DNA from 2 places in the Ramlibacter sp. MMS24-I3-19 genome. Region 2 is predicted to be linked to the other one. Evidence: predicted binding sites of a transcription regulator. Region 2 holds the regulator's gene; the other holds the start of a gene.
The links. The regulator NrdR, encoded in region 2, represses ribonucleotide reductase genes. The targets are predictions, from matches to a motif close to CACNANATNTNGTG.
Positions count from the first base shown of each region.

Region 1: a site for NrdR is predicted at 13,600-13,613, ahead of ACPWT1_RS02350 (ribonucleoside-diphosphate reductase subunit alpha). Genes of this name have one in related genera too.

Region 1 covers NZ_CP190017.1:470,409-486,047, reverse strand. The annotation lists gene ACPWT1_RS02410 (ABC transporter permease) at 1-22, opposite strand, end outside; gene ACPWT1_RS02405 (ATP-binding cassette domain-containing protein) at 22-951, opposite strand; gene asd (archaetidylserine decarboxylase) at 1,035-1,898, shown strand; gene ACPWT1_RS02395 (AMP nucleosidase) at 1,910-3,400, opposite strand; gene ACPWT1_RS02390 (hypothetical protein) at 3,576-3,839, shown strand; gene gorA (glutathione-disulfide reductase) at 3,907-5,271, opposite strand; gene ACPWT1_RS02380 (MlaE family ABC transporter permease) at 5,379-6,182, shown strand; gene ACPWT1_RS02375 (MlaD family protein) at 6,182-7,156, shown strand; gene ACPWT1_RS02370 (hypothetical protein) at 7,153-7,794, shown strand; gene ACPWT1_RS02365 (alpha-ketoglutarate-dependent dioxygenase AlkB) at 7,791-8,414, opposite strand; gene ACPWT1_RS02360 (histone H1-like DNA-binding protein) at 8,554-9,051, opposite strand; gene ACPWT1_RS02355 (ribonucleotide-diphosphate reductase subunit beta) at 9,244-10,479, opposite strand; gene ACPWT1_RS02350 (ribonucleoside-diphosphate reductase subunit alpha) at 10,631-13,459, opposite strand; gene ampD (1,6-anhydro-N-acetylmuramyl-L-alanine amidase AmpD) at 13,933-14,511, opposite strand; gene ACPWT1_RS02340 (sigma-54-dependent transcriptional regulator) at 14,492-15,639, opposite strand, start outside.
Region 2 covers NZ_CP190017.1:2,758,342-2,773,980, forward strand. The annotation lists gene ACPWT1_RS13795 (PilC/PilY family type IV pilus protein) at 1-4,273, opposite strand, end outside; gene ACPWT1_RS13800 (pilus assembly PilX family protein) at 4,288-4,944, opposite strand; gene ACPWT1_RS13805 (PilW family protein) at 4,953-6,050, opposite strand; gene ACPWT1_RS13810 (type IV pilus modification PilV family protein) at 6,058-6,483, opposite strand; gene ACPWT1_RS13815 (GspH/FimT family pseudopilin) at 6,480-7,085, opposite strand; gene ACPWT1_RS13820 (type IV pilin protein) at 7,079-7,534, opposite strand; gene ACPWT1_RS13825 (GspH/FimT family pseudopilin) at 7,817-8,326, shown strand; gene nrdR (transcriptional regulator NrdR) at 8,338-8,787, opposite strand; gene glyA (serine hydroxymethyltransferase) at 8,798-10,042, opposite strand; ZMP/ZTP riboswitch at 10,081-10,230, opposite strand; gene ACPWT1_RS13840 (transglycosylase SLT domain-containing protein) at 10,248-11,075, opposite strand; gene ACPWT1_RS13845 (DUF349 domain-containing protein) at 11,758-14,454, shown strand; gene ACPWT1_RS13850 (zinc-dependent peptidase) at 14,482-15,246, opposite strand; gene ACPWT1_RS13855 (UDP-2,3-diacylglucosamine diphosphatase) at 15,246-15,639, opposite strand, start outside.

The DNA.
Region 1 (15,639 bases), 2.3 Mb from region 2:
CACGCCAATGGCTCGGTCGCATCAGCCCTCCTCGCGGATCTGTCGGCCGGTGAGCTTGAGGAACAGATCCTCGAGGTTCGCGGGCCGGTGCAGCACGCCGATGCCGTCGCGCGCATGCAGGGCGCGCAGCAACGGCTGCGCATCCTGGGTGTAGAAGAACACGGTCTCGCCGCTCACTTCGACACGGCCCGCCAGCGACTTCAGCTCCGACTGCGCCAGGTCGGCGGCGCCGGCGCCATAGGCTTCGACCACGTCGGGCTCCAGGTGCTGCGCGATCAGCTCGCGCGGCGTGCCGTCGGCGATCTTGCGGCCGTGGTCCAGCACCAGCAGTCGCGAGCACAGCCGCTCGGCTTCGTCCATGAAGTGGGTGGTGAGCAGGATCGACTTGCCCTGTTGCAGCAGGAGCTGCAACCGTTCCCACATCAGGTGGCGCGCCTGCGGATCGAGGCCGGTGGTCGGTTCATCGAGCAGCAGCAACTGCGGATCGTTGACCAGCGCGCGGGCCAGCGACAGCCGTCGGCGCATGCCACCCGACAGCTCCGCCGGCTTCGCATCGGCCTTGTGCGAGAGCGCCGCGAATTCCAGCAGGCGCGGGATGCGCTCGCGGATGGCAGCGTCCTTCATGCCGAAGTAGCGGCCGTACACCAGCAGGTTCTCGGCGCAGCTGAAGTCCGGATCGAGCGAGTCGAACTGGCTCACGACGCCCACCTGGCCCTTGATCGCCAGCGCCTCGTCGGGCATGGGCAGGCCGAATGCGGTGACGCTGCCCTCGTCGGGCGGCGTGAGTCCGAGGCAGATGCGGATCGTGGTGGTCTTGCCGGCGCCGTTGGGGCCGATGACCCCGAGGCATTCGCCGGGGGCGATGGTGAACGAGAGGTCATCGACAACGGTGGTGTCACCGTAGCGTTTGCGCAGGTGCCGGGCGTCGAAGAGCGGCGGGGCCAGGGCCATCGCGGCATTGTGTCGCAGCAGGTCCCCCGGGCGCATGCCGCCGCCGCTTAGAATTTTTTCCCTTCCCAGCGGAGCCCACGCGCTTGTCCACACCGTTCGCCATCCGGCAGCAATACATGCTGCCCAAGAAGCTGCTCACCGTCCTGATGGGCCGCCTGGCCGGCATGCGCGGGGGCAGCCTCACGCATGCGCTGGTCCGGCGCTTCATCGCCCAGTACGGCGTGAACATGGCCGAAGCGGCCGATCCGCGCATCGAGAGCTACGCCACCTTCAACGACTTCTTCACGCGGCCCCTGCGCGAAGGCGCGCGGCCGATCGCCGACGCCGACCTGGTGTGCCCGGTCGACGCGGCCATCAGCCAGTTCGGGCCGATCGAGCACGACCAGATCTTCCAGGCCAAGGGCCACAGCTACTCGACGGCCGCGCTGCTCGGCGGTGACGCGGCGCTGGCGGCGCGCTTCGATCACGGCCACTTCGCGACGCTGTACCTCGCGCCCAAGGACTACCACCGCATCCACATGCCGTGCGACGGCCGCCTGGTGCGCATGGTCTACGTGCCCGGCGACCTGTTCTCGGTCAATCCGCTGACGGCGCGCCACGTGCCCGGCCTGTTCGCGCGCAACGAGCGCGTCGTCTGCGTGTTCGACACCGCCTTCGGCCCGTTCGTGAACGTCCTGGTGGGGGCCACCATCGTCGGCAGCATGGCCACGGTGTGGCACGGCGTGGTGAACCCGCCGCGCACGCACGACGTGCGCCGCTGGGACTACGCGGGCCGCGACATCGTGCTGCGCAAGGGCGAGGAGATGGGGCGGTTCCTGCTCGGATCGACGGTGGTCATGCTGTTCCCGAAGGACATCGTGACCTTCAACGCCGACTGGGCGCCGACGCGTTCGGTGCGCCTGGGCGAAGCGATGGGCACCGTCGCGGGCGGCATGAGCCCGCTCTAGCGAGCGACGTCTTACTGGAACGCGACTTCGTCGAAGCTGCGCAGCTTGCGGCTGTGCAGGCGCTGGCTGCCGCCGGCGCGCAGGATCTCGATGGCGCGCATGCCGATGCGCAGGTGCTGGTCGACCCGCTCGCGGTAGAACTGGTTGGCCATGCCCGGCAGCTTGATCTCGCCGTGCAGCGGCTTGTCGCTCACGCACAGCAGGGTGCCGTAGGGAACGCGGAAGCGGAAGCCGTTGGCGGCGATGGTGGCGCTTTCCATGTCCAGGGCCACCGCGCGGCTCTGGCTGAAACGGCGCTGCGGCTCGTTGCCCGGCAGCAGCTCCCAGTTGCGGTTGTCGGTGCTCGCCACCGTGCCGGTGCGCATGATGCGTTTCAGGTCCGCGCCTTCGGTGCGCGTGACGTCGCCCACGGCCTTCTCCAGCGCCAGCTGGATTTCGGCCAGCGCCGGAATCGGCACCCAGATCGGCAGTTCCTCGTCGAGCACATGGTCCTCGCGCACGTAGGCGTGGGCGAGCACGTAGTCGCCCAGCTGCTGGCTGCTGCGCAGGCCCGCGCAGTGGCCGAGCATCAGCCACGCATGCGGGCGCAGCACCGCGATGTGGTCGGTGATCGTCTTCGCGTTCGCCGGGCCGACGCCGATGTTGACCATGCTGATGCCCGAGTGGTCGGAGCGGATCAGGTGGTAGGCGGGCATCTGGGGCAACCGCGGTGGCGCCGCGCCGCTGCCGGCACCGGCCGGCTTCGATCCCGCGCGCCAGGTGACCACGTTGCCCGGTTCGACGAAGGCGACGTAGGGGCTGTCGGCCTTGGCCATCTCCTCGTGCCCGAGCCGCACGAATTCGTCGATGTAGAACTGGTAGTTGGTGAACAGCACGAAATTCTGGAACCACTCCGGCGCGGTGCCGGTGTAGTGGCGCAGCCGGTGCAGCGAGTAGTCGACGCGTGCCGCGGTGAACAGCGAAAGCGGCTGCGGTTCGCCGGGTCGCGATGACCACGTGCCATTGGCGATGCCGTCGTCCATCGCCGCCAGGTCGGGCAGGTCGAACAGGTCGCGCAGCATCGCGCGTCGCGCGGGTGTGAGCGTGCCTTCGATGTGGTCGTTCTCCGCGAAGGAGAAGTGCACCGGGATCGGCTCGTGGCTGGTGCCGACCTCCAGTTCCACGCCGTGGCTTTGCCGCAGCAGGCGGAACTGCTCGAGGTAGTAGTTCGCGTAGAGATCGGGACGCGTGAGCGTGGTCTCGAAACGGCCCGCGCCGGCAACGAATCCGTAGCTCAGTCCCAGGTTCTCCAGCACGGCCTGCGGGACCGCCGTTTCGGTGTGGATGCGAACGTAGGGATAGAACGCGCGCACGTGGCCGGGCAGGGTATCGCCCGCGACGAAGCGCTGCATCGCCGTTCGCAGGTGCCCGATCTGCTGTTCGTAGATGGTGCGCACCTGGGCAAGTGCACTCTCCGGATTGCTGTGGCGCGTGGGCTCGATGGCAGGCGGCGTGAACGGCATGCGTCATTGTGCAATGCCACGTGGAACGCCCCTACACGCCCGCGTTTTGCAGGCCCTCACGGGCGTACGCCAGCGTCCTACAAAGCGTAACGAACCAACCTGACGTTACAAATTTGGCCCAGCGGCGACAGTCACTCACCGGCGATTGAACCGAGAACTTGAAGAAGGAAAGAGCATGACGACAGCAGCGTTGGCCGCGAATCCGTTCGCCCTGATGATGGATCCGGAGGCCGTGCGGGAGATGATCGACAAGTCCGAGCAGCTCTCCAAACTGAGCCAGCGGCAATGCCATCCCCTGGATCGGGCCGTGATCCGCAGCGCCAGCGCCGAACTGGCCGCCTACGACTCGAAGATCGATCGCACCACGATCTACCTGCCCCCCGAGGAAGACACCAAGGCTGCGCCGCTCACCCGCACCTATTCGCGCCCCTACAACTGAAACCCGGTCCCTCAGGGAGGGCCCCGCAGAAGCGGTCCGATGCGAAGGCATCGGGCCGTTTTTTTGCTCAGCGCGTCGGCTCGCGCATGGTGACGAACTCCTCCGCGATGGTCGGGTGGATGCCGATGGTGCGGTCGAACACGGCCTTGGTCGCGCCGGCCTGCATTGCCACTGCAAAGCCCTGCACGATCTCGCCGGCATCCGGACCCACCATATGCAGTCCGAGAACGCGGTCGGTGGCCGCATCCACCACGAGCTTCATCAGGCACCGTTCGATGCTGCCGGACAGGGTGTGCTTGAGCGCCTTGAAGTCGGTGCGGTAGATGGTGACTTCGGCGACCCGCTCGCGGGCCTGCTGCTCGGTGAGGCCCACGGTGCCGATGTTCGGGTGCGTGAACACCGCCGTCGGGATGTTGTCGTAATCCATGCTGCGCCGGCCTTCGCCGAACAGGTGGTCGACCACCGCCATCGCCTCCGCCAGCGCCACCGGCGTGAGCTGCACGCGGTTGGTCACGTCGCCGACGGCAAAGATCGAGGGCGCGGAGGTGCGCAGTTGCGCGTCGACCTCGATCGCGCCCGCCTTCCCCTGGCGGACGCCCGCGGCTTCGAGACCGAGTCCGCTGACGTTGGGCACGCGGCCCGTGGCCAGCAGCACGGTGTCGGCGGCCAGGCTGTGGCCGTCGGCCAGCCGCACCTCGATGCCCTCGCCGGTGCGTGCCAACGAACGCACATCGGTGTGCAGCCGCAGGTCGATGCCGTGCTTGACCATCTCGGCCGCGATGAAGTGGCGCACCTCCTCGTCGAAGCCGCGCAGGATCTGTTCGCCCCGGTACAGCAGGTGCACCCGCGCGCCCAGGCCGCGGAAGATCGAGGCGAACTCGCAGGCGATGTAGCCGCCCCCGACCACCACCAGGCGCTGCGGGAACGGGTCGAGGTCGAACATGCTGTCCGAGCTCACGCCCAACTGCGCGCCCTCGATGTCGGGCACGACGGGCGTGCCACCGGTGGCGACCAGGATATGACGAGCGCTGAACCGCTCCGCCCCATGCGTGGTCTCGAGCATGACGGTATGCCCGTCCACCAGGCTCGCCCACCCGCGCAGGATGCGAACGCCGGCATCCTCCAGCAGGCGCTCGTAGACCTGGTTCAGCCGGCCGATCTCCCGCGCGCGGTTGGCCCGCAACCGATCCCAGTCGAAGTGGGCGTCGGCCTTCCAGCCGAAGCCGGCCGCATCGCGGAAGTCGTGCGCGTAGTGGGCGGCATAGCTGTACAGCTTCTTCGGGATGCAGCCCACGTTGACGCAGGTGCCGCCCAGGGCCGCGGCCTCCGCCAGCGCCACACGCGCGCCGCGCTGGGCCGCCATGCGCGCCGCGCGCACGCCGCCGCTGCCGCCGCCGATGACGAACAGGTCGAACTGGTGGGCATGGTCCATGGCAGCGTCCTTGGAAGGCGTGGAAGGTGGCGGCCATTGTGAGCCGCGACGCGAAGGCTCGCTGGCAAGCATGCGCCGCGGGCAGTCCCGCCGCTATCATCGGGCGCATGGCCACGGCTCCGTTACGGACCTCGCAAGCGTCCAGTCGCTTCTCGCCGCTGCACTGGCTGCTCGATGCGTGGCTGCGCATCCAGTTCGGGGCGGCGATCGTCGTGCTGGCCCTCACGCCTTCGAGCTATCGCAACCGGCCCATGCGCGCGGCGTTGGCGCGCCACGCCTGGCTCGACACGGCGCCCATCCTGCCCGGCTTCACGTTGCTGTCGGCGCTGCTCACGGTCGTGATCACGCGCATCGTGGTCGTCACGGCCCGGAGCTATGGGCTGACGCAGTACGCGATGGAGATGGTGATCCGCGTGCTGGTGCTGGAGCTCATCCCGCTCACGGCAGCCTTGTTCGTGGCGCTGCGCTGCACGATCCCGAACGGCGCCGCGCTCGCCGAGCAGCGCCGGCAAGGACGCGATGCTGCGCTGCGTCGGCGTGGGCGCGATCCGGTGCTGGAGGAAGTGCTGCCGCGCGTGCTCGCCGGCGCGTTCTCGACAGTCACCCTGGCCGCGCTCAGCTGCGTGGTGGCCACCGTGCTGGCCTACCTGGCGGTCTATGGCAGCACCGTCGCGGGGCTGCCGGCGTACACGCGCATGTTCGGCCATGTGTTCACGCCCTCCGTCACACTGGTGTTCACCCTGAAGACGGCGTTGTTCAGCGTGGCCGTCGCCATCATTCCGGTGTCGACGGCGGCCCAGCAGATCGCACGACCCGGATCGCGCGAACACGCGGCGCTACAGGGCCTCGTGCGCATGTTCGCGGTGCTGCTGCTGCTGGAGGCGCTGTCCCTCGTGGGCAATTACTACTGATGGACGACGACAAGCCGTTGCTGGACGTGGAACCGGGCGCGGCCCCGAGCGTGCCGCACCTGGCGTTGAAGGCGCGGCTGCTGCTCGCCTTCACCGTCCTGCTGATCGCCGCAGCGGCCGTGTACCTGCTCTATGCGCGCGGCGCGTTCGAGGCGACGCAGCGCCTGGTGCTGACCACCGACAACTCGGAGGGCGTGTCCGTCGGCATGGACATGACCTTCTCCGGATTTCCCATCGGCCGGGTGCGCCGCGTCGAGCTGTCGGACAAGGGGGACGCGCGCCTGATCATCGACGTGGCGAGCAAGGACGCGCACTGGCTTCGCACCAGCAGCGTGTTCACGCTGGAGCGCGGCATCGTCGGTGCGCCGGCGCTGCGGGCGTTCTCCGGCGTGCTGACCGATCCGGTGCTGCCCGAGGACGCCGAGCGCCCCGTGCTGCGCGGCGATGCCAGCGCCGAGCTCCCGCGCGTGATCTCCGCGGCGCGCGAGGTGCTGGAGAACCTCACCGCGATGACCGCCGAAGGCGGCTCGCTGCGTGGCAGCCTGGCCAACGTGCAGGCCGTCACCGACCGGCTGAAGTCGCAGGGCGCGCTCGGCGTGCTGATGGGCAAGGACGAGGACGCGCGCAAGCTGGTCGCGGCGCTCGATCGCGCCAATGCGCTGCTGGCCCGCATCGATGCGATGGCGGGCAAGGCCGACGCGCAGGTGTTCGGCCCCGACGGCGTGATGCGCGAGGCACGCGCGACCGTCGTGCAACTCAATGGCCTGCTGGCGGACACGCGCGCCAGCCTGAAGAAGGTCGACGGCGTGCTGGCTGAGGCGCAGGCCGTGGGCGCCAACGTGCGCGGCGCCACCCAGGACCTTGGCTCGCTGCGTGGCGAAGTGGAGGCCAACTTGCGCAAGATCGACGCGCTCGTCAACGAGATCAACCGCAAGTGGCCATTCGCGCGCGACAACGAGATCCGGTTGCCATGAACCGCTGGCTGACCTTGCTGGCGATGCTGCTGGTGGCCGGGTGCGCCAGCAAGCCGCAGGCGCCGGACTGGCAGGTGGATGCGCACGGGACGCTGCAGCGGTACGAGCAGGCCTACCTGGCCGGCGATGCGCGTGCTGCCGACGCGGAGTTCGCGCGCGCCCGGCGAGACCTGTCCGCGACGGGGCAGGCCTCGATGGTGGCGCGCGCCGAGCTCACGCGCTGCGCGCTGCAGGTGGCCAGCCTCGTGCTGGAAGGCTGCCCCGGGTTCGAATCGCTGCGTGCCGATGCCGGCCCGTCGGAGCGTGCGTATGCCGATTACCTGCAGGGCTCTGCGGCGGATGCCGCGCTCCTGCCGGCGACGCACAGGACCGTGATGGCGGCAAATGGGTCGGCTGCCGTGCTCGCGCAGGTCGCCGATCCGCTGTCGCGGCTCGTGGCCGCTGGCGTCGTGTTCCGCGCGGGACGTGCCGACCCGCAGTTGCTGCAGGTGGCCGTCGACACGGCTTCGGCGCAGGGATGGCGGCGCCCGCTGCTCGCGTGGCTCGGTGTGCAGCTGAAGCTCGCGGAGCAGCGCGGCGCAGCGGACGAGGCCGAGCGGCTGCGTCGCCGCATCGCGCTCGCCGGTGGCACTGCCTAGGAACTGCGGCGCCGCGCCGCGCGCCGGTCCGAAGCCGTGCGCAAGGTGATGGAGTAGCGCAGCGCCTTGGTCGGTGCCACGCTGTGCTGCCAGTCCCATCGCGCGGGTCCGCGCAGGAGATACACCGACCGCGGCAAGACCACCAGCTTCAGGACGTCGGCGCGCTTCGGTTCGCGCGGCGGATACGGGCGGAGGCGCATCGTGGCATCGGCCAGCAGCGAGATGCCCACCACGTCCTCGAAATCCGGCACGTCACGGTGCCATCCGAGCGGCGTGCCGGGGCGGTACTCGGCCAGCAGCGCCTGCGTGAACGACTCGGGATCGATCCCGGCCCAGGTGCCGGCCCTGGCACGCAGCGCATCGAGCCAGTCGGGCAGCGGCTCGGCCGCCTCGAGGCGCTGCCGGCTGAAGTCGTAGCTGCCGCCGTAGCTCAGGACGCGACGCAGCGCCGTGTAGCCCTGGTACTGCATCGGCGCGAGTGGCAGCTTCTCGAGGCGACGCAGCAGCTCGAGTTCCTCGGCGGCGGACAGGAAGTCGGACTCGTAGCGCATGCCGGCCGGCAGCGTCGGCCCGGGTGCGGGCTCTCCGAAAAGATCAGGCTGGGTGTCGGGAGCAGTCACGTCGCCAGTCTCGCGCATCGCGGACGCCGCGTGGGCCGCAGGCGGATGGCTCGTTGCCCCATGAAAAACGCCGGGCGAGCCCGGCGTTTGAATCGATCCCACCACCGGAAGGGCGCGTGGCGCCCGTCCGGCGTGTTCCTCAGGGCTTGGAAGCCGTGGGGAACGGCCAGGCGGCCTGCGGGTTCAGCGTGGTTTGCGCGGCCGGAGCAGGCGACGCGGCAGGAGCCGCAGCCGGCTTGGCAGCAGGCGCTTTGGCAGCCTTCTTCGCAGGCGCTTTCTTCGCCGCCTTTTTCGCAGGCGCTTTCGCAGCCTTTTTCGCAGGCGCCTTTTTCGCGGCCTTCTTCGCGGTGGTCTTTTTCGCCGCGCGCTTGGCCGTGGTCTTCTTCGCCGCGGTCTTCTTGACTGCAGCCTTCTTGGCCGTGCTCTTCTTCGCGGTGGTCTTCTTGGCGGTCGCGCGCTTCGCGGTCGCCTTCTTCGCCGGCGCCTTCTTGGCGGCCGTCTTCTTCGCCGGAGCCTTCTTGGCAGCGGCCTTCTTCGCCGGCGCCTTCTTGGCGGTCACTTTTTTCGCCGGGGCCTTCTTGGCGGCCGACTTCTTCGCCGGGGCTTTCTTCGCGGCGGTTTTCTTCGCAGTTGCCATTTCCATTCTCCTGTTCAAGTTGACATCAACATCAACGAAAGAAGCACTGGCTGCCTTGTTGGTGGCAGTCAGCGATCCATGGAGTTGGGCCTGGGCCCAGCTTCATGAACACCGTAGCCCGCACGGGGCCGGCTCTTGCGGCCGGTCCACCATGCGGGCGAATCTCATCGAACCAACGACTCGCAGTTGCCTTCAATCCCAGGAAAGCGCGCCACCCGACTGGTACTCGATCACGCGGGTTTCGAAGAAGTTGCGCTCTTTCTTCAGGTCAATCATCTCGCTCATCCAGGGGAAGGGGTTCTCCTCGTTCGGGAACAGCGCTTCCAGGCCGATCTGCGTGGCACGCCGGTTGGCGATGTAGCGCAGGTAGCCCTTGAACATGGATGCATTGAGGCCCAGCACGCCACGCGGCATGGTGTCCTCGGCATAGCGGTACTCGAGTTCGACGGCCTTCTGGAACAGGCCGCGGATCTCGGCCTTGAATTCGGCCGTCCACAGGTGCGGGTTCTCCAGCTTCAGCTGGTTGATCAGGTCGATGCCGAAATTGCAGTGCATCGACTCGTCCCGCAGGATGTACTGGTACTGCTCGGCAGCACCGGTCATCTTGTTCTGCCGGCCCAGCGCCAGGATCTGGGTGAAGCCGACATAGAAGAACAGGCCTTCCATCAGGCAGGCGAAGACGATCAGGCTCTTGAGCAGCGTCTGGTCGGCTTCGGGCGTGCCGGTATGGAAGTCGGGGTCCATGATCGCGTCGATGAACGGGATCAGGAACTGGTCCTTGTCGCGGATGGACTGGACCTCGTGGTACGCATTGAAGATCTCGCTCTCGTCCAGGCCGAGCGATTCCACGATGTACTGGTACGCGTGGGTGTGGATCGCTTCCTCGAACGCCTGGCGCAGCAGGAACTGGCGGCACTCGGGCGCCGTGATGTGCCGGTAGGTGCCCAGCACGATGTTGTTGGCGGCCAGCGAGTCGGCGGTGACGAAGAAGCCCAGGTTGCGCTTGATGATGCGGCGCTCGTCGTCCGTCAGGCCGTTGGGGTCCTTCCACAACGCGATGTCGCGCGTCATGTTCACTTCCTGCGGCATCCAGTGGTTGGCGCAGGTGGCGAGGTACTTCTCCCAGGCCCACTTGTACTTGAACGGCACCAGCTGGTTGACGTCGGTCTGGCCGTTGATGATGCGCTTGTCGGCGGCGTTGACGCGGCGCTGGCTCACCTCGGCGGAGGCGGCCTTCACGGCGGCGCGAGGCTGCGCGGGGACCGTGGCGCCATCGTTCAAGGTGCGAATGGGCTGGGGAATCTGCGATGCAACGGGCTGCAGCGCCGGTTGCGTCAGCGGCGTATGGGCCGCCTCGCGGTTCCACGACGAACCGCTGTTGATGGGGGCTGGCGAAGTGGGCTTGACGTCGTCGTCCCAGGTCAGCATGTGTGTTCCAGTGCTCGAATTATCGAAGCAGTGATGTGTATTGAAAAGTGTCCGTTCACATCACGGCGCGATTGTGTTGCTGGTTTGCATCGGCGTCCTGTCGGAGAACGCCGACACCTCTCTTGTTCGCGCGCTGCTTGCGCCGCGCGCGTTATTGACAGGCCTCGCAGCCCGGATCGTCGATCGCGCAGAACTTGATGTCCGTCGCGGGCGAAGCATCCATCTGCGCCTTCGCTGCTGCTGCCGCCGCATCGAGCGCCGACGTGCCGCCACCGGAGGACACCGCGTTGAGGCGACCCGATTGCACGGTGGACTTCTCGGCGTGCGTGGCGCTGATGGTGCGCAGGTAATAGGTGGTCTTCAGGCCGCGCACCCACGCCAGCTTGTAGGTGTCATCGAGCTTCTTGCCCGACGCGCCGGCCATGTAGATGTTCAGCGACTGCGCCTGGTCGATCCACTTCTGGCGGCGCGCAGCGGCCTCCACCAGCCACACCGGCTCGACCTCGAAGGCCGTGGCGTACAGGGCCTTGACGTCCTGCGGCACGCGGTCGATCGGGCGCAGCGAGCCGTCGAAGTGCTTCAGGTCCATGACCATCACGTCGTCCCACAGGCCCAGGCGCTTGAGGTCGCGCACCAGGTAGTGGTTGATGACGGTGAACTCGCCGGACAGGTTGGACTTGACCGACAGGTTGCCGAAGCACGGTTCGATGGAGGCATCGACGCCGATGATGTTGGAGATGGTGGCGGTCGGCGCGATGGCGACGCAGTTGGAGTTGCGCATGCCGTCGGCGGCGATCTTGCGGCGCAGCCCATCCCAGTCCAGCGTGGCCGAGCGGTCCACTTCGACGTAGCCGCCGCGGGCCTGCGTCAGCAGGTCCAGCGTGTCCAGCGGCAGCACGCCCTTGTCCCAGAGCGAGCCCTTGTAGCTGGAGTAGCGGCCGCGCTCGCGCGCCAGCTCGGTGGAGGCCCAGTAGGCGTGGTAGCACACGGCCTCCATCGACTTGTCGGCGAAGTCCACGGCTTCCTGCGAAGCGTACGGGATGCGCAGTTCGTACAGCGCGTCCTGGAAGCCCATCACGCCCAGGCCGACCGGGCGATGGCGCAGGTTGGAGTCGCGCGCCTTCTTCACCGCGTAGTAGTTGATGTCGATCACGTTGTCGAGCATCCGCATGGCGGTGGAGATGGTCTTCTTCAGCTTGGCCTGGTCGATCTGGCCGTCCTTCAGGTGCTGCAGCAGGTTGACCGATCCCAGGTTGCAGACGGCGGTCTCGCTGTCGCTGGTGTTCAGCGTGATCTCGGTGCACAGGTTGGACGAGTGCACGACGCCGGCATGCTGCTGGGGCGAGCGGACGTTGCAGGCGTCCTTGAAGGTGATCCAGGGATGGCCGGTCTCGAACAGCATCGACAGCATCTTGCGCCACATGTCGGTGGCGGGAACGCTCTTGCTCGGCTTGATCTCGCCGCGCCTGGCCTTCTCTTCGTAGGCGACATAGGCCTTCTCGAACTCGGTGCCGAACTTGTCGTGCAGGTCGGGGACGGACGACGGCGAGAACAGGGTCCACTCGCCCTTCTCCATCACGCGGCGCATGAACAGGTCCGGGATCCAGTTGGCCGTGTTCATGTCGTGGGTGCGGCGGCGGTCGTCACCCGTGTTCTTGCGCAGCTCGAGGAATTCCTCGATGTCGAGGTGCCAGCTCTCCAGGTAGGTGCAGACCGCGCCCTTGCGCTTGCCGCCCTGGTTGACCGCCACGGCGGTGTCGTTGACCACCTTCAGGAACGGCACCACGCCCTGCGATTCGCCGTTGGTGCCCTTGATGTGCGAGCCCAGCGCACGCACGCGGGTCCAGTCATTGCCCAGGCCGCCGGCGAACTTGGACAGCAGCGCGTTTTCCTTGATCGACTCGTAGATGCCGTCCAGGTCGTCCGGCACAGTCGTGAGATAGCACGACGAGAGCTGGCTGCGCAGCGTGCCGCTGTTGAACAGCGTCGGCGTCGACGACATGAAGTCGAAGCTGGAGAGCACCTCGTAGAACTCGATCGCGCGTGCCTCGCGGTCGATCTCGTTCAGCGCGAGGCCCATGGCGACGCGCATGAAGAACGCCTGCGGCAGCTCGATGCGGGTCTTGCGCACGTGCAAGAAGTAGCGGTCGTACAGCGTCTGCAGGCCGAGGTAGTCGAACTTCTGGTCGCGGTCGGCCTTGAGCGCGGCGGCCAGCCTCTTCAGGTCGTACTGCAGCAGCTCGGGGTTGAGCAGCTCGTTGTCGACGCCCTTCTTGATGAAGCCGGGGAAATAGTCGGCATAGGCCTCGGCGGCCGCATGCGGCTGCACGTCGCGACCCAGGACCTCCTTGAAGATCGTGTGCAGCAGCAGGCGCGCCGTGGCGTAGGTGTAGTCGGGATCCTTCTCGATCAGCGTGCGGGCCGCCAGGATCGAGGCCTTGTAGACCTCGTCGATCGGCACGCCGTCGTACAGGTTGCGCATCGTCTCGGAGACGATGGGCTCGGCTTTCACGTCGGCCGACAGGCCGGTGCAGGCGTTCTCGATCAGCGCCTTGAGCTGGCCGAGGTCCAGCTCCACGCGCTGGCCGCCGTCCAGGACGTGCAGCACGGGCGCTGCGGGCACGTCGGCCACGCCCTGCTTGGCGCGTTCCTGCGCGCGGCGGTCGCGATAGAGCACGTAGGCGCGGGCGATGTCGTGGTGGCCGCCGCGCATCAGGCCCAGTTCGACCTGATCCTGCACGTCCTCGATGTGGAACGTGCCGCCGCCCGGGCGCGAGCGCACCAGCGCGCGCACGACCTGCTGCGTGAGCGCGTCGACGGTCTCGCGCACGCTGGCCGATGCGGCGCCCTGCGTGCCATGCACGGCGAGGAACGCCTTCATCATGGCGATGGCGATCTTGTTCGGCTCGAAGGGGACCACCGCGCCGTTGCGGCGGATGATCTGGTAATGGTTCAGCGGCAGCGGCGACGCGCCCTGCATGGGGCCCGTGGCCAGCGTGGGCGCGGCGAGGGGCGAGGTCATCGTGCTGGCGGTGCTCGGGACGGATTGCATGGAGGTCCTTCTTGCGGGTGGTTGTCTCTGGCGAGGGCGGGAGTTTATCGCCTGCTGGGCTTTTGAAGCACTATAGGTAGTGTCCAAACGCAATGCAAGCCACTATAGGTGGGGTTAAACCAGTGGGTGGATGGTGAACAAGGTGTGGACAGCCGGTGGGTGGCCGGTGGACGCGCGCGATGCATGCGGCTGGTGTGCGGCTGCCATGCTCGGGTATGCACGGCTGAGCTGTTCGCGGGTGTGATGCGCGAGCCTGGTCTTGGCCCGCCAGCGTTCGCGGTTGGTGACGCGATGCGCCATGTCCTGCACCTCTTCTCTCCTGCGACCCACTATAGCTAGGGGCCGAAGGCGTGGCAAGGCACTAGATGTAGTGGTCGTGCTGGTGCAACACCGTGCTTGCCTCAGGGAAACACCGAGTGGTGCCAGCCGAGGGCGCGCTGCAGCCGGGCCCAGTCGAGGCCGGGTCCTGGATCCTGCTTGCGTCCCGGTGCCACGTGTTCATGGCCCGCGATGCCGCGGATCGGGTAGTGCTGGGCGATCGCGGAACAAAGTCCGGCCACCGTGTCGTACTGCTCGTCCTCGAACGTGCTGCCTTCCAGTCCTTCGAGTTCGATGCCGATGGAAAAGTCGTTGCAGTTGTCGCGGCCACGCCAATGCGACGTGCCCGCGTGCCAGGCTCGCTGGTCGCAGCTGACGAATTGCCACAGCTCGCCGCCGCGCCGCACGTAGAAGTGCGACGACACCTGCAGGCCTTCGATCTGGCGGAAGTAGGGATGCGCCGACCAGTCAAGCGTGTTGGTGAACAGGGCCTGTACTTCGTCGCCGCCGTACTGCCCCGGCGGCAGGCTGATCGAATGCAGGATCGCCAGATCGACTTCGGTCCCAGGCGGGCGCGGGCCGAAGTTGGGCGAGGCAAGCCGGCGGGCGAACCGGTACCACCCGCCGCGCCAGAGTGCGTCGTCAGTCGGAGGCGGGTTCATTGGCCTCGTCGCCACCAGGCGCCGCGATTGCCAGGCGCGCGATGCGATAACGGATCTGCCGCAGGCTCAGGCCGAGCCGCTGGGCAGCGGCCGTGCGATTGAATCCGGTCTCCTGCAGCGTGCGCACGAGGATCTCGCGCTCCTGCTGGTCCAGGTAGGCCTGCAGATCGGACGGCACGGCCGAGGGAGCTTCGCCACCACCGGAAGGCTGTGCGGCAGCGGCGGGAACCGGTTGCAACGGAGCTGCCGGCGCCACCGAAGCCGGGGCGGCTGCGTCGGCGGCCAGCGCATCGGCCTGCAGCGAATGGCCGTCCGACAGGGCGACCGCGCGGTGCAGCAGGTTTTCGAGTTCGCGCACGTTGCCCGCCAGCGGATGCGAGGCGAGTTCGTCCAGCATCTGTGGCGACAGCAGCGGCGGCGGCATGCCCGAGTCCTGCGCGATGCGCGCGAGGAGGGCCTGGCACAACGCCGGCAGGTCCTCGCGGCGCTCGCGCAGCGGCGGCAGGACGAGTTCGATCACGTTCAGGCGGTAGAACAGATCCTGCCGGAACCGCCCTGCCGCGACGTCGGCGGCCAGGTCACGGTGCGTGGCGCTGACGATGCGGACGTCCACCGCATCTTCCTGCGTCGAGCCGAGGGCGCGCACATGGCGCTCCTGGATCGCCCGCAGCAGCTTGGACTGCATGGCGAGCGGCAGGTCGCCGATCTCGTCGAGGAACAGGGTGCCGCCTTGCGCCGCCTGGAAAAAGCCTTCGCGATCGGCCGTCGCGCCGGTGTAGGAGCCCTTGCGGGCGCCGAAGAACTCGGCCTCGAGCAGGGCCTCGGGAATCGCGCTGCAGTTGACCGGGACGAAGGGGCCGTCGCTGCGATGGCTGCAGGCATGCAGCGCGCGCGCCGCCAGTTCCTTGCCGGTGCCGGACTCGCCGCGCACCAGCACCGGCGCCATGCTGCGGGACACCTTCGCGATCCGTTCCTTCACGCGCTGCATCGGCGCCGAGTCGCCGACCATGCGATCGAGCGCCGCCTGGCCCGCACCCGCCGGACGCTCTGGCCTGGCCGCGCTGCCGTTCTGGCTGGCGGCGCTTCCCGCTCGCGTGCGGGAAGCGGGTGCCTGCCGCTCGAGCAGCG
Region 2 (15,639 bases):
CCGAGACGCGCTCGCCGCCCACCGGGAAATCCGTGAACCAACCCGACTTGTTGAGCCAGTCCACCGGCTGCGTGGAGATGGAGCGGCCAGCCGTGCCGCTGGCATTGGTTGTCGTGGACAGCGTCTGGGTGACGAGTTTGTTCGAGGTCCGTGCAGTGCCGAGAGGCGTGTTCGCCAGCGGATCCTTGATCGCGTAGACCGACTGCACCTGGGAGGAGGCAAGGTCGGTCGAGCCCAGATAGCGTCCCGTTGCGACGTAGACCACGGGGTACACGCCGCCGTTGTAGCGGACCTCTGCCAAAGTGGGCTTGGTGGTGATGCTTTGCGCTGTGCCATCTGGCGCCGTGAGCTTGGCAAGCTGGACGGCGGCGTTGTTCGGTTGAACCAGGTTGTCGATGTCGAACCGCCAGAGGTTGCCCAACAGGTCGCCTGCATAGAACCGCTTGGCCAGGTTGTTGGACACGTCATCGACCCAGACGTTGAGCTTGCCTAGGCCGCTGGGCGTTGTCGAATTGCCAGCCGCAGTTCCGTCAGGCAGCGTGGTATCGATCTTGTCCAGCTGTTTCCCGGTGTTGGCATCCAGGATGTACAGGTGCCCGTTGCCGTCACCGTTATTGACGTTGTTGTAGCCCGACGTGAACGCCACGATCCACGTGCCATCCGCCCGCTTCGTGATGATGGGGTTGCCGTACGTCAGGCCAAGGTCGGTGTCCTTGAATTCCCACAGGAACTGCGGTGCCGAAGGATCCGTGACGTCGAGCGCGTAGTAGCCGCGGCCGCCGCCATTCAGGCCACCCACCACGATCGTCTTCCACGCACCGCCAACGTAGATGTCGCCCATCTGGGGCGAACCATCGACGTAGAAGCGGTGGTTGTTCGTGTACGCATTGTCGGCGAGCTTGTAGAGATTGGGGATCACGAAGGACGGCACGAAGGCCCACAGTTCGTTGCCCGTGCCGCGGTCGAACGCGTGCAGCATCCCGTCATTGGCCGCGGCGAGTACGACGGCCTGGCGGTTGGCCTTGCTGGAGGCGAAAGTCGCGTAGTTGTTCTCGGTGTACTTGAACTGCGGCTTGCCGACGAACAGCGGCGATGCGCTGATGATGTCCCCCAGCAGCGCGTCGCGCTGGCGATAGTAGGTGAGTGTCTGGTCCCCGCGCAGGTAGCTCACCAGATTGCTTCCGGTATTGGCGCTGGTCGTGTCTGCGGGGATCAGGGACGCGCACTGGGACGGCGCAGCGGCGCCGCCGGCACCCGGCAGCGTGCAGAAGTTGTCGAAGTACTGTGCGTAGCTGTCGCCCTTGAGATTGTTGTAGGTGAACGTTTGCAGGGCTGAGCCGCCGGAAGGCTTCGGGTAGTAGATCGTCCGTGACGCCGGGGCCAGCGCATCCAGCTGAGTGCGCGCCGACCACACCGGCTTGGACGAAATCTGACCCGACGAGGGGTCGATCCGGTACGAGAGCACGTCACCGATCCACTTGACGGAGGTGAATTCCGCTACGAACACGTCGTTGTCACCTTCGACGGGCTGCAGCGAACTGGTGGAAGCCGCGGCGGCGGCGCCAGTCACCGCGCGGATTGCGTCGATCGCTCCGCTCAGGCTTGTGGCCAGCGAGGTGGGGTCCCCTGCGCTGAAGTACTGCCCGCGTCCGTTAACGGCCGCGTGCCAGAGATCGTCAACGTTCTCCGGACCCTTGTTGACCCCAGGCACCGGCCAGTCCTTCGTGCGGTTCAGGATGCTGACGAAATCGCCGGTCGTCTGTGTCTGGTAGTTCGGGTCGTAGTTCAGCAGGCCACTCACGCCCAAGCCCAGAGTGAATGTCGTCATGTGCTGCCAAGTGGCTGCATCCCCGAAGGACTTCTGCGCGGAGGCGGTGTTGCCCGGAACGTTGTTCTGGCAGACGTCCGTCCCCAGCGCTCCCGTGCAATTCGAAAGCGCCGTCGTGCGGAGGTCGGTGTTGTAGTAGTACATGGCAACGTCGGCGAGAGAGTTGACGGAGCCGCCGCTTGCCGTGGTGTTGGTCGAAGTCGTGTGCGCGCTCTCGGTCGTGGTCGTGGTACCAGGCGCTGACGACGTGACCGGCGGAGTGCTAGTCGACGCGGTTCCCAAGTTGTTTGTGTAGCTGGTCGCACCGCTCAAGGCTGTGGCTGAACCAGCGCCTGACGCGCTGAAGGAGAAAGTCGTTCCAGTGCTGACCAGGCTTGTGTTTGCGAAGACCCCTGCTGCGCCCGTGATCGTTGAGATCACTTTGCTCGTGGTGCTGGAGGTCGCGGTTCCGTTGGAGACGACTGGCGTGCTGCTCGAGCTGGTTGACGTGGGTGCCCCTGCCGAGGTCGTGTCGGAGATGGTGACGCCGTTTGTCACGGTCGTTGTCCGCGTGTAGGGCGTCGTTGTCGTGGTGGTGACAGTGACCGTGGATGTGGACGGGGTCACGGTCGTCGTTTGTGTCAGGGTGGTCTGCAAGTCGGTGTTGCTTGTCTGCAGCCATGTGCGCTGGTAGCCCCCGCAGAAAAAGATGCAGGCCGCTCCGGGGGGCGTGAACGTGTAGGCAGTCGTCCCAGGGCTGCCGGAAGCTGGTGCCGCGTAGGTGAACACTGTGTCTGACACGCGGGTGACCGTCACGCTGTTACCGGTAAACGTGGCGTTCGAGCCGCCGCTGACCTTGATCACGTCTCCTGTTGCCAGGTTGTGCGTCGATCCAGTTGGCATGGTGACGGTGACCGTGCCACTGCTGACGGACATCGTGGTCCCGCCGGTGCCGGGGGTCACATTGAATGCCGTGAGAAGCACCTGGTTGTTGCGCTGCTGCGCGCCAGTCTTGGGCGTGGCGGCGGTGGTGCTGGTGGTTGTGATGTCGGTCTTCGTTTGGGAAGTCGTGTCCGTCCTCGTCGTGACGGTTGTCGTGGTCCACGTTTCTGTCGTCGTCGCAGTGACGTTGCCGCCGTCGAACATCGGCCGCAAGGTAGCTCCGCCGTCCTGCTGTCCGACCAGGGTGAAGTTGTCGAGGCCGAACGGACCGAAATTGGTCGACGCGTTGCCGGCGGTGGCCTTGGTGTCGTCGATGGTGGTGGGGCTCTCGTTGCCCGTGTTCCAGTAGCCATCGGTCGAGAGGATCGTGAAGTTCCGCTGGCAGGAGTACTCCATCGGATCACTGGCCTGGTTCGGAGCCTTCTTCGCGTAATAGCGGCCAGCCAGGGAGAGGGAGCCCCGCAAAGGCGTCGCGTTCACCGGATTGGCTGCATTGACGGCGGAATAGAACGCAGCCTTCTGGGTCGCGTCGAAGACCTTTACATCAAGGAAATCGGTGCTCGGTGTGGCATCGGTGTTGTGGATGTTGGTGAAGCCGATGCGGTACCGGTCGTCCACCGTCTTGAATGCCCGGCTGATGGAAGTCTTCATCATCAGAATGCGGGTGCTGTAGTACTTCAGCCAGTTCGCATAGCTTTGCGCTTCCGGCGAGGACGAATTGATCGTGACGGCCTGGAAGGTGTTCGGGAGCGAACCGACCGTGGCGTTGCACTCCTGGTAGAACGGTGTGTTGGTGATCACCCCTGCCGACGTGTACTGGTACGACAGCGGCTTTTGCGTACCCTTGTACTTGTAGTAGGTAACCGACTTCGGCGCGCCATAGCTGACCTTCGGCGACGTCATTGCATAGACCGCAACCGGCGTCGTGATGACCGAGTTCGAGAGATCCAGAACCACGTTGCCGGTGCTCGGGTCCCAGCTCACGACGTTGGCTGTGAAGAAGTGCGTCGAATCCGTCCAGACCGTCACCGTGGCATCGGTGCCGTACCAGTTCCTCATCTTCTTTGCGGTGTCCGTGTCCGTCACCCGGATGGTCATGGTGCCGCTGGCCGTCAGCGGCATTGTTACCGGCCCTGCCACGTTGCGCGGGGTGGTAGTCTGGGTGGTCGGGTCGGGCGTGATGAACGAGAGGCTGGCGTCGGCCTGCTGGGTGCCATCTGCATTCAGCGGCGGCGTGTAGAGCACATTGGGGTTGTACGCAACACCGTTGCACTGCGACGTGCCCTTGCCGTATTTCGTACTTGAAAAGTTGGAGACGTCGGGCAGGAAGTCCCAGGCCATCGAGCCGGAGTCATCCAGGACGAACAGGATGTTGGGCTTGACTTGGGTTGCAGACGAGGTGAAGAGGGGAGCGGTCGCGAGGTCGGTCGTCGCCGCGAATGTCATTCCGCCTGCCCCGACGATCAGGCAGCTGATTCCCAGCCGGGCCGATCGTCGCGCGACAGATCGCAGGATGTTTTTCATGGGGAGCCCCTTCATCAGAAGTGCACCAGCGTCTCGGTGTAGCTGACGGTGTTGCGCGGACCGGTCACGCGCACGATCACCTGGTAATAAGGACTGGCAGACGTGGTGCTGATGCGGCCGCCGGGCTGCAATTCACCGCGCTCGCTGCTGGTCGCGGTGGAGGCGACAGCCGGACGCATGCACAGGTTCGTGCCGGACGCGGCGCCGGTGTTGTTGCAAAGGCGCAGGATGACGTAGCGGACGGAATTGCCGTTGACCAGCGTCGGATCGCTGTAAGGGAGCAGGCCGCAGGTAAGCCGGTTGCCCGATGGCACGGAGGCACAGTTGTCCCCGTCCCAATCGATCAGGCTGTACTTGTCGCCCGCGTTGGTCTTGTTGCCGGAGGGGTCCAGCCGAGCCGGCGTCGCCGCGTAGTAGCCACTCGCGGCTTGATCGTTGTCGAGGCTTGCCCCGGTGACCTGCCCCTGCAGCCAAGAGATCGCGCGCTCGGCTGCGACGTTGCTGGCCATGAGCGTGTCCTGCTTGAAGCCGAGGTTCCCCATGATCAGGGTGCTCGTGTCAACCGAGCGCGTGAGGGCGACGGCCGCGAATGCCAGCACGATCATCGCCATCAGGGTGAACAGCAGCGAGGAGCCGCCCTGGCGGCGGATGGAACGTGCGTGTCGCGGCATGGTCTTGCTCAGGAGTTCCACAGCAGGTTGCGCAGCGGCACGACCGTGTCGAACACCTTGTAGCGGTAGTGCATCCAGTCCTCGTCGACGGAACTCGCCGGGGTGCAGGTGCTCGACCCGGGGATCTTCAGCGAGTTGCCGTTCCAGGTCGGACAGGCCAGGGTCACCTTTTCCTTGGTGTACTGCGCTGCGCGTGCCACGACGGCCAAACGCACCGCGAGCACTTGGCGCCAGCCAGCATTTGTCGTTGGCGTGGTGTTGTCCCAGGTGTCCACCGACCCATTCGCGTCGGTGTCCTTGCCGTATTCCGCCTTCAGGTTCACGATGCCGGCGAACAGCTCGTTGGCACCCGTGTACGAAGGCGCTCCGTTGGCGGCGAGCAGAAGCATGTTCTGCCGCAGGGAGTCGTTCGTGATGGAGAAGGTCCGGTCCACAGGCGTTCCGAGATTGAGGATGGAGTCGCCGTCGCTGTAGGCCTGGGCCGGCTGGTTGACTGCATTCCAGCCGCCGTTGGCACGGTCGATCGTCGGAGGATTGGCCGGATCGGTCGGGGCAACAGGAGGAGCGGTGACCTGGAACAGCTCGCATTGCGCGCTGCCGTTCTTCACTGCCACGAGAAGCTCGCCGGCGACGGTCGGGTTTGCGGCATCTGGCTGCGGACCGTCCACTGAAATCGTGCTCGCCACCGGGAACGAAGCGCCCCCGGCGACGTACCCCGGGGCCACGATGCGGATCGGAAGCGCCAGCGAGCGCTTGCCGCTGGCGAGCACCCGAATGCTGTCGGGCGCGCCGCTGGCCCCCTGAGTGATCGTGACCGGCACCAGTGCCGCGGGGAAATTGGCGACTGCGGCGTTGTTATACGTGGCGCTGAGCGGGCATCCGAGGACGTTCGGGTTCGCGGCGAATCCGTAGCCTGCAGGCTGGATCGCGCGCACCAGGGTGTCCAGGGCAACGGCGCCGTTGACCTGCGCGTCCGATCCTGAGGTGGTGACCCGCTTCTGGTTCTCGGCGTTGATCAACACCTGTGCGACCGCGAGGCTGGCAAGCAGGCCGATGAGGACGCCTACCATCAGTTCGACCAGGGTGAAGCCTCCCTGGCCCTGCACGCGAGCGCTACTGGACCTGGGTGCTGAGGACATAGCTGTGAGTCCCTTCGTTGGGAGGTGCCCAGGTGAGCGTGAGCCCGACCGTGCCGGTCGCGGGCGTGACGACGATGGTCGCTGCGGCCGCGGGCAGAGTCGCTGCCACTTTGTTGACCCACGCGGCGCAACGTGTGTTGCTGCAGACAGCGCCTGGCGCGGTCGCGTAGTTGCCGATGTTGGATTTGTCGGTCCAGATTGCCCCCACAACCTCGTTGGCCAGGTAGGCGGCGTCGGCGCGGAACTTGGCATCGGTCTGCGCACGTGTCATGCTGGCCTGCAGTCCGACCAGTCCCAGGATGGCGATGCAGAACAGCAGGATGCCGACCAGGGCCTCGATGAGGGCGATGCCCCGCTGGGTTCGGCGAGCGTGACGGGGGCGAAGGGTACGTCGGGTCATGGCAGTTGGCAGGCCCTCGGGTCGGGGCTGGACGCATCGCGATCGCAGAGCCTGACCGCGCCGCCGCTGGACAGTTCAATGCGCAGTCGGCGGGCGCCCGACTGCTGGTGGGAGATATTGATCAGGCCGATAGGAGTCGTCCCGGGGACAGGCTGGCCGAAGCTGTTGAACGTGATCGACGAGGCCACCGTCACGCCGTCCGCGGCAAGCGCTGCCACATTGATGCCGGACCACTTGGAGCCGAACACTTCGACGGTCCTGGGCGCCACCGTCGGAGAGGCTGCGACGTCGCACTTGCCGGCAGGGTTGTCAAGCGAAATGACCCAGGACGGCGAGCTGGAGCTCGCGGCGCAAGTGGAGTCGGGTACGCCGCTCACCGGCGTGACAAGCCAGAAGCCCACCGGCCGGTTGCGTCGGATCGCCTCGGCGCGCGCTTTCTGCATACCGTTCTGGATGGCCTCCGCGACGCTGCGCACCTGGGTGTTGTGCAGCCAGTCCGACGCGGCCGGGACTGCGAGGCCTAGCAGAAGTGCGAGCACCGAGATGGTCACCATCAGCTCGATGAGGTTGAAACCACGTGACCGCCGGCGAGAGGTCAGCATTCGTTTCCCTTGACCAGCCAGCAGCTCTTGGTGACCGCTGCATTCTTGAATTGGGTGGTCTGCTGCAGATTGGCCTCATTGATCGTGTAGACGTGGCCGGCAACAGCGCTTGACGGCTTGCCGGTTGCCGTCACGGTGTAGCCATTCCGACTGGCACCGTTCACGACACATGCGAAGGTGAAGTACTTGGCGCCCGGCGTGAAGTTGCTCCAGCTCGGCGCGCCGGTGCCGTTGGCGCATGCGCCACCATTGGTCGTCCCGTAGTTCCGGTTGTCCTGGAAGTACTGCTCCAACTTCACTCGGTAATCCGTCATGAAGTTCAAGGCTTCCGTGATCGCCCCCCGGCGCACATAGTCGTTGTACGAGGGCAGTGCGACTGCAGCCAGGATGGCAATGATGGCCACCGTGATCATCACTTCGATCAGCGTGAAGCCGGTCTGCTGGTGCACGGGCGCGGGACTCGGAGGGCGATTGCGCACGGGTTCTCCTTGGGACGGACGGGGTGTCGTGGCCGGATGCTAGGGACCTGAACAGCAGGGGCGGACAGCCATTAGCTCAGCGGCGCAGAGGGCGCGACGAGCGGCGGCCGCGAAGTGCCCACCAGTTGCAGGACGTGTCGCTGCAGCACGCTGCCTACCATTCCCCTCATGGCCCCGCGACACCTCCGTAACGCCCTCGTCGCCGCCTTTAGGGCGGGTTACTGCAAGTCAGCGGGTGTCACCCTCACGGAAGTGACCGTTACGCTGAGTGTGGTCGGCGTGCTCATGGGGCTCGGGGCGCCAAGCCTCTCCGAATGGGCATCGTCAGCGCGCCGGACGGACTTGGCGAACGCCATGCTGGCCAATCTCCATCGCGCCCGCAGTGAAGCCATCACCCGCAACTCACGCGTGACGCTATGCAAGTCTGGAGACGGCGCGCTATGCGCAACCAGCGGGGCGTGGGATCAGGGATTGATCGTCTACGAGGACCGCAACAACAATGGCGTGCGGGACCCGGCCGAACCGCTTCTTCACCGGGAGGGGCCGCTGCCGGCCGGTTGGCGCCTTTTCGGCAACGCGTCCGTCCGTGACCGAATCAGCTACGGTCCGGAGGGGATGACTCGCATGGAATCGGGCGCTTTCCAGGCGGGCACGATCATGCTTTGCCAGAGCTCGGCGGCTGCGACCGAAGGGCGCCAGATCATTGTCAATTCGTCTGGCCGGCCGCGAGTGCAGCGAGCGCTGCTTGACTCTTGCCCTTGACGACCCTGCGGCTAGCGCCGGATTTCGTCCACCACCGTCTTGAATTCGTCGATGTCCTCGAAGCTGCGGTAGACGCTGGCAAAGCGCACGTAGCCCACCTTATCCAGCTTCTTCAGCTCGCGCATCACCAGCTCGCCGATGCGCGCGCTGGGGATTTCGCGCACCGCCAGGTTGAGCAGCTTCTCCTCGATGCGCTCGACGGCGGCGTCGATCTGCTCGGTGCTGACCGGGCGCTTGCGCAAGGCGAGGTTCATCGAGGAGAGCAGCTTGGCGCGCTCGTACTCGATCCGGCGCCCGTCCTTCTTGACGATCGCAGGGAAGTTCAGGTCCGGGCGTTCGTAGGTCGTGAAGCGCTTCTCGCAGTGCGGGCACTGCCGGCGCCGCCGGATGAAGTCGCCGTCCTCGGCCACGCGCGTCTCCACCACCTGGGTGTCGACGTTGCTGCAGAACGGGCACTTCACCGGACGGCCTTCAGCGGTACACCGGGAAGCGGCGGGTCAGGGCGTTCACCCGCTCGCGGACCGCGGCGATGTTGTTCGCGTCGCGCGGCCTGTCCAGCACGTCGGCGATCAGGTTCGCGGTGAGGCGCGCTTCCTCGTCCTTGAAGCCGCGGGTGGTGAGAGCCGGCGTGCCGATGCGCACGCCGCTGGTGACCATCGGCTTTTCCGGATCATTGGGGATCGCGTTCTTGTTGATCGTCATGTGGGCCTGGCCCAGGACAGCCTCGGCTTCCTTGCCGGTGATGCCCTTGGAGCGCAGGTCCACCAGCATCACGTGGCTTTCCGTCCGGCCGCTGACGATGCGCAGTCCGCGCTCGACCAGCGTCTGGGCCACAACCTGCGCGTTCTTCACCACCTGGTGCTGGTAGGCCTTGAACTCGGGCGCCAGCGCCTCCTGGAAAGCCACTGCCTTGGCCGCGATGACGTGCATCAGCGGGCCTCCCTGCAGGCCGGGGAAGATGGCGCTGTTGATCGCCTTCTCGTGGGCGGCCTTCATCAGGATGATGCCGCCGCGCGGGCCGCGCAGGCTCTTGTGGGTGGTGGACGTGACCACGTCGGCGTGCGGCACCGGGTTCGGGTACACGCCGGCGGCGATCAGGCCGGCGTAGTGGGCCATGTCGACCATGAAGATGGCGCCAATCTCGCGCGCCACGCGGGCGAAGCGCTCGAAGTCGATGCGCAGGGCATAGGCGGAGGCTCCCGCGATGATCAGCTTGGGCCGGCTCTCGCGCGCCTTGCGCTCCATAGCGTCGTAGTCGATCTCCTCGCGTTCGTTCAGGCCGTAGGAGACCACGTTGAACCACTTGCCGCTCATGTTCAGCGCCATGCCATGGGTGAGGTGGCCACCCTCCGCCAGGCTCATGCCCATGATGGTGTCGCCGGGCTTGAGGAAGGCCAGGAACACGGCCTCGTTGGCCTGCGCGCCCGAATGCGGCTGCACGTTGGCAGCGTCGGCGCCGAACAGGCGCTTGACCCGGTCGATGGCCAGTTGCTCGGCCACGTCGACGTTCTCGCAGCCGCCGTAATAGCGCTTGCCGGGGTACCCCTCGGCATATTTGTTGGTGAGCTGGGTGCCCTGGGCGGCCATCACGGCCGGCGAGGCGTAGTTCTCGCTGGCGATCAGCTCGATGTGTTCTTCCTGCCGGCGGTTCTCGGCCACGATGGCGGCCCAGAGCTCGGGATCGGTTTGCTCGATGAGGATGTTGCGGTGGTACATGCGGCAGTCCTTCCAGACATGTGGTCCCTGTGATGCACAAGGGCTGCCCAGGCGAACGGCGGATCGCGAAGAAGACCTGGTGATGCCGTCGCGCGGCGCCGGTCCTGCTCTGCGGCACGCTTCCCAGTGGTGTCCCACGTCAACGCGGGCCGCTCGGCCCGCGCCTATCGCCAGTCGCGTACCGAGGAAGTGTAGCCGAGCGCCCTCAGAGGTTGAGCGCCATCTTGTCCGGGTCGACCGGTGCGGGCACGGCAGCATCGCGCGCCGGTGTCGGAGCCACGGTCCGCAGCACGGCCGGCGGGAGGACGGGCACGGCGCGGCCGGCGGCGACCTGTTGCAGGCGGGCGTGCTCGGCCAGGACCTTGTCGGCGTAGCCGCCGTCGTCGGCCAGCTGGGCTGCGCCCACATAGAACTTCAGGCCGCCCTGCAACGAGCCGGCGCGCTGGATGCATTCCTGCAGCACCTTCACACCGACCCGCAGGTTGGTGACGGGGTCGAAGGCAGCCAGCTTGCCGCCGAAGAACTCGTACTTGTCGCTGTGCACGCCGGTCATCACCTGCATCAGGCCCTGGGCGCCCACCGGGCTCTGGGCGAAGGGGTTGAATCCTGATTCGATGGCCATGACGGCCAAGATCAGGGTGGGGTCGAGCTTGGCCTTGCGGCCGGCTTCGTAGGCCTCGGCCACCAGAGCACTGACCGGCTCCGGGGCGACCCTGTACTTGCGGCTGATCCAGTAAGCCAGGGCGGCCTGTTGCTTGGGCAGGTCCTTCGGGTTGGCGGCCGTGGCACGGTCCACAGCATCGAGTTCGGGCACCATCCCCAGGGCCTCCACCTGCCGGGCCTGCAGCCACGACATGAGCTGGGCTTCACCGGCTTGCCGCAGGTCGGGCCGGGCCACCAGCATGGACAGGGCGAGCACCACGGCCACGCCGACCAGGGCCAGGCCGCTATGGCTGATCTCGAAGAAGCCGGAAGCCACATCGGACGTGAAGGTCCGCAGGGCGTTGGCGACTCTCTTTCCAGGCGCTGTCATCGCATTCTCCTTTCGTCGAAGGGGGCCGGCCTTGGCCCTCAAGGGGCGGGGCGCCGGCTCACGTCGTGATTGGGTCCGTCGATCGAACCGGGCTCCTTCAGGCCAGCAGCATTCGTCGCGGTTGCCGGATTCGGCAGCGGTCCCTGGCAACGACCGGATCCGGTCTGGCTCAGGAACAGGCGGATTCTAGGAAGCCGCCAAATAACCCGTCAAGGATAAAGAATCAATTTCTTATGCTGATCCGTATGTTACTTGATGTGAGAGTGGCCGAGTTGGGGCCTTCGCGAATGTAGGACGGGCGCTCCGTTTGGCGTCGGTCTCAAGGCGCCGCTGGCCTTATCGCAGCCAGAGGCGCCATTGAAACTTCGCATTGGCATTCAGCCGTGACGGCCGTTAACTTACGGCCACCCGAGCGATCGGGCCCGAACCGGAGCGGTGCCTTGGCACCGTTCCGGTCCTTCCTGGGGGCAATCCCTTGTCCCCGGTGCCGCAAGGACGATGAAGCTCCGCGCGGCACGATTGACGGCCGGACTCGAGCCGCCGTCGAGCCCGGCAGACTGGTGCAAGCCGCCTGCCGGGCTTTCTCGTTCGAGGCTCCGAAACCCGCCCCCCGCAATCGCGGCGAGAATACGGCCCGGCCCCCGCGAATGCGAGGGCGTGTTTTTTTCCGAACCAGACGTCCGTGACCCAAGCCAGTCTCAAATCTCCCGACACCCAGGCGCTCGACGCGCTGACCCGGGGCGCCTTCTCCGCGCCCACTTCCGGCGAGCGCGCCGCCCGGGTTCGCGAGTGGCTCCAGGGCGACCCTAGTCCTGAGCAGATGCAGGAGGTCTACCGGGAGTTGAGCGGCCGGGACAAGGGCGCGGCCAAGCTGTTGCGCGAGCGGCTCGACGAGATCAAGCGCACCAAGGGCCAGGAGGCGATCGGCGCCGAATGGGCCCAGAAGGCCGAAGCACTGCTGGCCATGCCGCGGGTGAACATCGCCGATGCGATGGCCTGGCAGCGTGATGCCGCCAAGGCGGGCGCGCCGCTCAGTCGCGAGCCGCTGGCCTCGCTGAAGGGCCGGTTGGCCGACCGCATCCGCGGCATTGAGGACCTGCAGCACCGGGTGCAGGTGCAGCGCGAAGCCGCCGTGCTGCTGGCGCAGCGCATCGAGGTGCTGTCGACCAAGTCGTGGCGCGATGCGCAAGCGGCGGCCGACGCATTGCGAACCGACGTGCCCGAGTGGCAGGGCCAGGCGCAGGCGCTGGTCGCGGACCCCAACTGGCCGAGCGTCGACACCCGGTTCCCGCCGCTGCTGGACGCGTCGCGCAACCAGCTGCAGGTGGTCTGGGACGCTTTCCAGAGTGCACTGGCGCAAGCCGCCGCGGCCGACGCCGATCCGGCCGCGCCGCTGCCGCCGGTGCCGGTCTGGGCCGACGAATTGCGGGCGGCGCGTGGCCTGCCGGTCGAAGTGCCGGCCAAGCCCTCGCGGCCCAAGGTCGATCCCGAGCAGCGGGCCAAGGCCAACGAAACCGTGCAGGCCGCGCTGGCCCGGCTCGAACAGGAACTGGCCCAGGGCCGCGGCAAGGGCAGCTCGGGCGCCGCAGCGGCACTCCGGGCTGCGCTCAAGGAGCAGGGCAAGCTGATCGACGACAAGCTGGAGAACCAGGCCCATGCCGTGCTCGCATCCGCGGGCGAGATGGAAGGCTGGCAGCGCTGGCGCGCCGACCAGTTGCGGCAGGAACTGGTCGCCAAGGCCGAAGGTCTGTTCGAGTCCGTTCCGCCTGTGGAAGGGGCGCCCGCCGACCAAGCCGCCGAGCGCAAGCCGCGCTTCGGCGGCCGCAAGATGCAGGAGCAGCTGCGCGCGTTGCGCGAGCAGTGGAAGCAGACCGACCAGGGCGGACCGCCCAACCACGCATTGTGGAAGCGGTTCGACGAGGCGTGCAACGAGGCGCACAAGATCGTCGAAGCCTGGCTGGACAAGGTCAAGGCCGAAGCTGCCGAGCACCGCTCGCAGCGGATCGCGCTGATCGACGAGGTCAAGGCCTGGGCGGCAGGCAACACCAGCGCGCCAGGCGGTGACTGGAAGGCGTTCAACCGCGCCATCCACCAGTTCGAGTCGCGCTGGCGCGAAGCCGGTCACCTGAGCGAGAAGGCCTTCGCCGAACTGCAGCCGCAATGGAAGCAGGCGATCCAGGCCGCCGAGGCGCCGCTCGCGGCCGTGCAGAAGGCGAGCCTCGAGCGCCGGCACGCAATGATCGAGGAGGCCAAGGTGCTGGGCGCCGCGCCGCAATTGCGCATCGACGCCATCAAGGCGCTGCAGCAGCGTTGGCAGGCCGAAGCGCAGGGCGTGCCGCTGGACAGGAAGCACGAACAGAAACTCTGGGATGCGTTCCGCAAGCCGATCGACGAAGCCTTCCAGCGCAAGACCACGGAGCGCGAGCGGGCTGCCAGCGCGCTGAGCGAACGTGACCGGGTCGTGCTCGAAGCCTCCAAGGCACTGGAAGCCGCCAACGCCGGCGGCGACGCCAACAAGATCCGCGCCGCGATGGCCGCGCTCGACGCCGCCCTGAAGGGGCAGGCGCAGGCGCAGGCCGACAAGGCGCGTGCCGATGCACAGGCCGGGGAGGCAGCACCGGCGCCGGCAGCCGAAGGCGTGCCCGCGTCCGAAGGCGGCGAAGCCGCTGCGCCGGCCGCCGAAGCCGCGCCGGCACCAGAGACGCCCAAGCCCACGCCCAAGCCCGTCATCGCCATGCGCGGTGATGATCGGCCCGGGATGAAGAAAGCCGAGCCCGCGCCCATGGGTCGCGGTGGACGTCCGGGCGATCGTCGCTCGGGACCGGGCGCCGGGGGGCAGGGCCGCTTCGGCGATCGCAACGACAGGGGCCGCGACGGCCGGCCGCCGCGCTTTGGCGACCGCCCGGACGAGGACCGAGGTCCGCGGCTCGGCGACGTGGCCTTCCGGGCCCAACGCGAGGCGCTCGAGCACGCGCAGCAGGCGCTGCGCAAGCTGGCCGCGCAGGCCCACGGCGAAGCGTTGACGCAGTTGCTGTCGGCCTGGGAGCAGCGCTCCCCCGACCAGGTGCCCAGCCAGACCGAGCTGGGGCGTGCCGTCACGCCTGCCCTGCGAGGCAGCTGGACGAAGGCACTGCAGGCCACCCCGGCTGGTTCACCCGCCGAGGCGCTGCTGCGCCTTGAGATTGCGGCGGATGTGCCGACGCCGGCCGACCAGATCAGCGCGCGCCGCATGCTGCAGCTGCAGTTGCTCACGCGCCGCAACGATCCCGCACCGGCCCAGACGTGGGGCGAGGACACCGCCCGCGTGCTGGCGACGGCGCACGATGCAGGTGTCGCGCGCCGCCTGCAGAACGCGTTGAAGGTCTTGCTGCGGGCGTGACGAAGCCGGGCGCTCGCCCGGCGCGCTTCAGAGCAGGCTGGGGTCGCGCCGGAAGAACGCGTCGAACAGCGTCAGCAGGTCCGGGAACTCGGAGCCGAACCGCTCCCGGTTCACGAAGTAGGCCTCGCCGGTGACGGCGAAGAACTCGCCGGGGTTCTCGGCGGCATACGCATCCAGCCATGGTGGCTCGCCACCGAAGCGCTGCGCGATCACCACCTGCTCGCGAAACTGTTCGTACGCGAGCTGCATGGTTGCGGTCCACGCGTTGCGCAAGCGGCCGGACAGGGGCGGACAGCCATCGGGGGCGCCGTCGCGCATGTCGATCTTGTGGATGAACTCGTGCACCACGACGTTGTATCCCTGGGCTGCGGACGTGCCGGCGGCCTGCACGTCGCGCCAGCTGAGCATCACCGGGCCGCTCTCCATCGCTTCCCCCGCGAGCACCTCCTCCCATTCGTGCACGACGCCGGCGTCGTCCTGTGCCTTGCGCCGTGCCACTACCTGGTCGGGATGGACGACGATGGTGACGAAGTCGTCATACCAGCGCAGTCCCAGATGCAGAACTGGTAGCACGGCCTGCGCCGAGATCGCGACGGCCATGGCGTCGGTGATCGCCAGTCCCTGGGCCCCATGGAACTGCTTGTCGGCCAGGAAGCGCGCGGCCAGCAATCGAAGGCGCATCGCCGCTGCTGCCGTCGATTGCTGCAGGAACGGGTAGTCCGCCAGCACGGACTGCCACAGCGCATCGGGGATCGGAGGCGGCAGCCGCCGCCTGCGCCACCAGTCGAGCATCAGCGCAGCGGCAGGCGGCGCGCGCCCTCGGGCGTCAGCCGCAGCACTTCGCCGCGCGGGGGCGTGGCGCCCAGGTCCCAGTCGCTGAGCACGATGCGTCGATGGCTCGCATCCAGCATCTGGTCGCCGGGCCGGTGTGTGTGGCCGTGCACCAGCGTGTCGGCATGGGCGGCGGCGAGCCAGGCGAGGGCTTCGTCCCGGTCCACGTCGGCATACGTTGCACCGGAGCGCTTGCGCGAGTCGCTCTCGGTGCGCAGTGCCTGCGCGATGCGTTGCCGCGCGGCCAGCGGCTGCGCCAGGAACTCACGCTGCCACGCCGACGCGCGCACCATGGCGCGGAACTGCAGGTACTCGGTGTCGCCCAGGCACAGCGCATCGCCATGCGACAGCAGC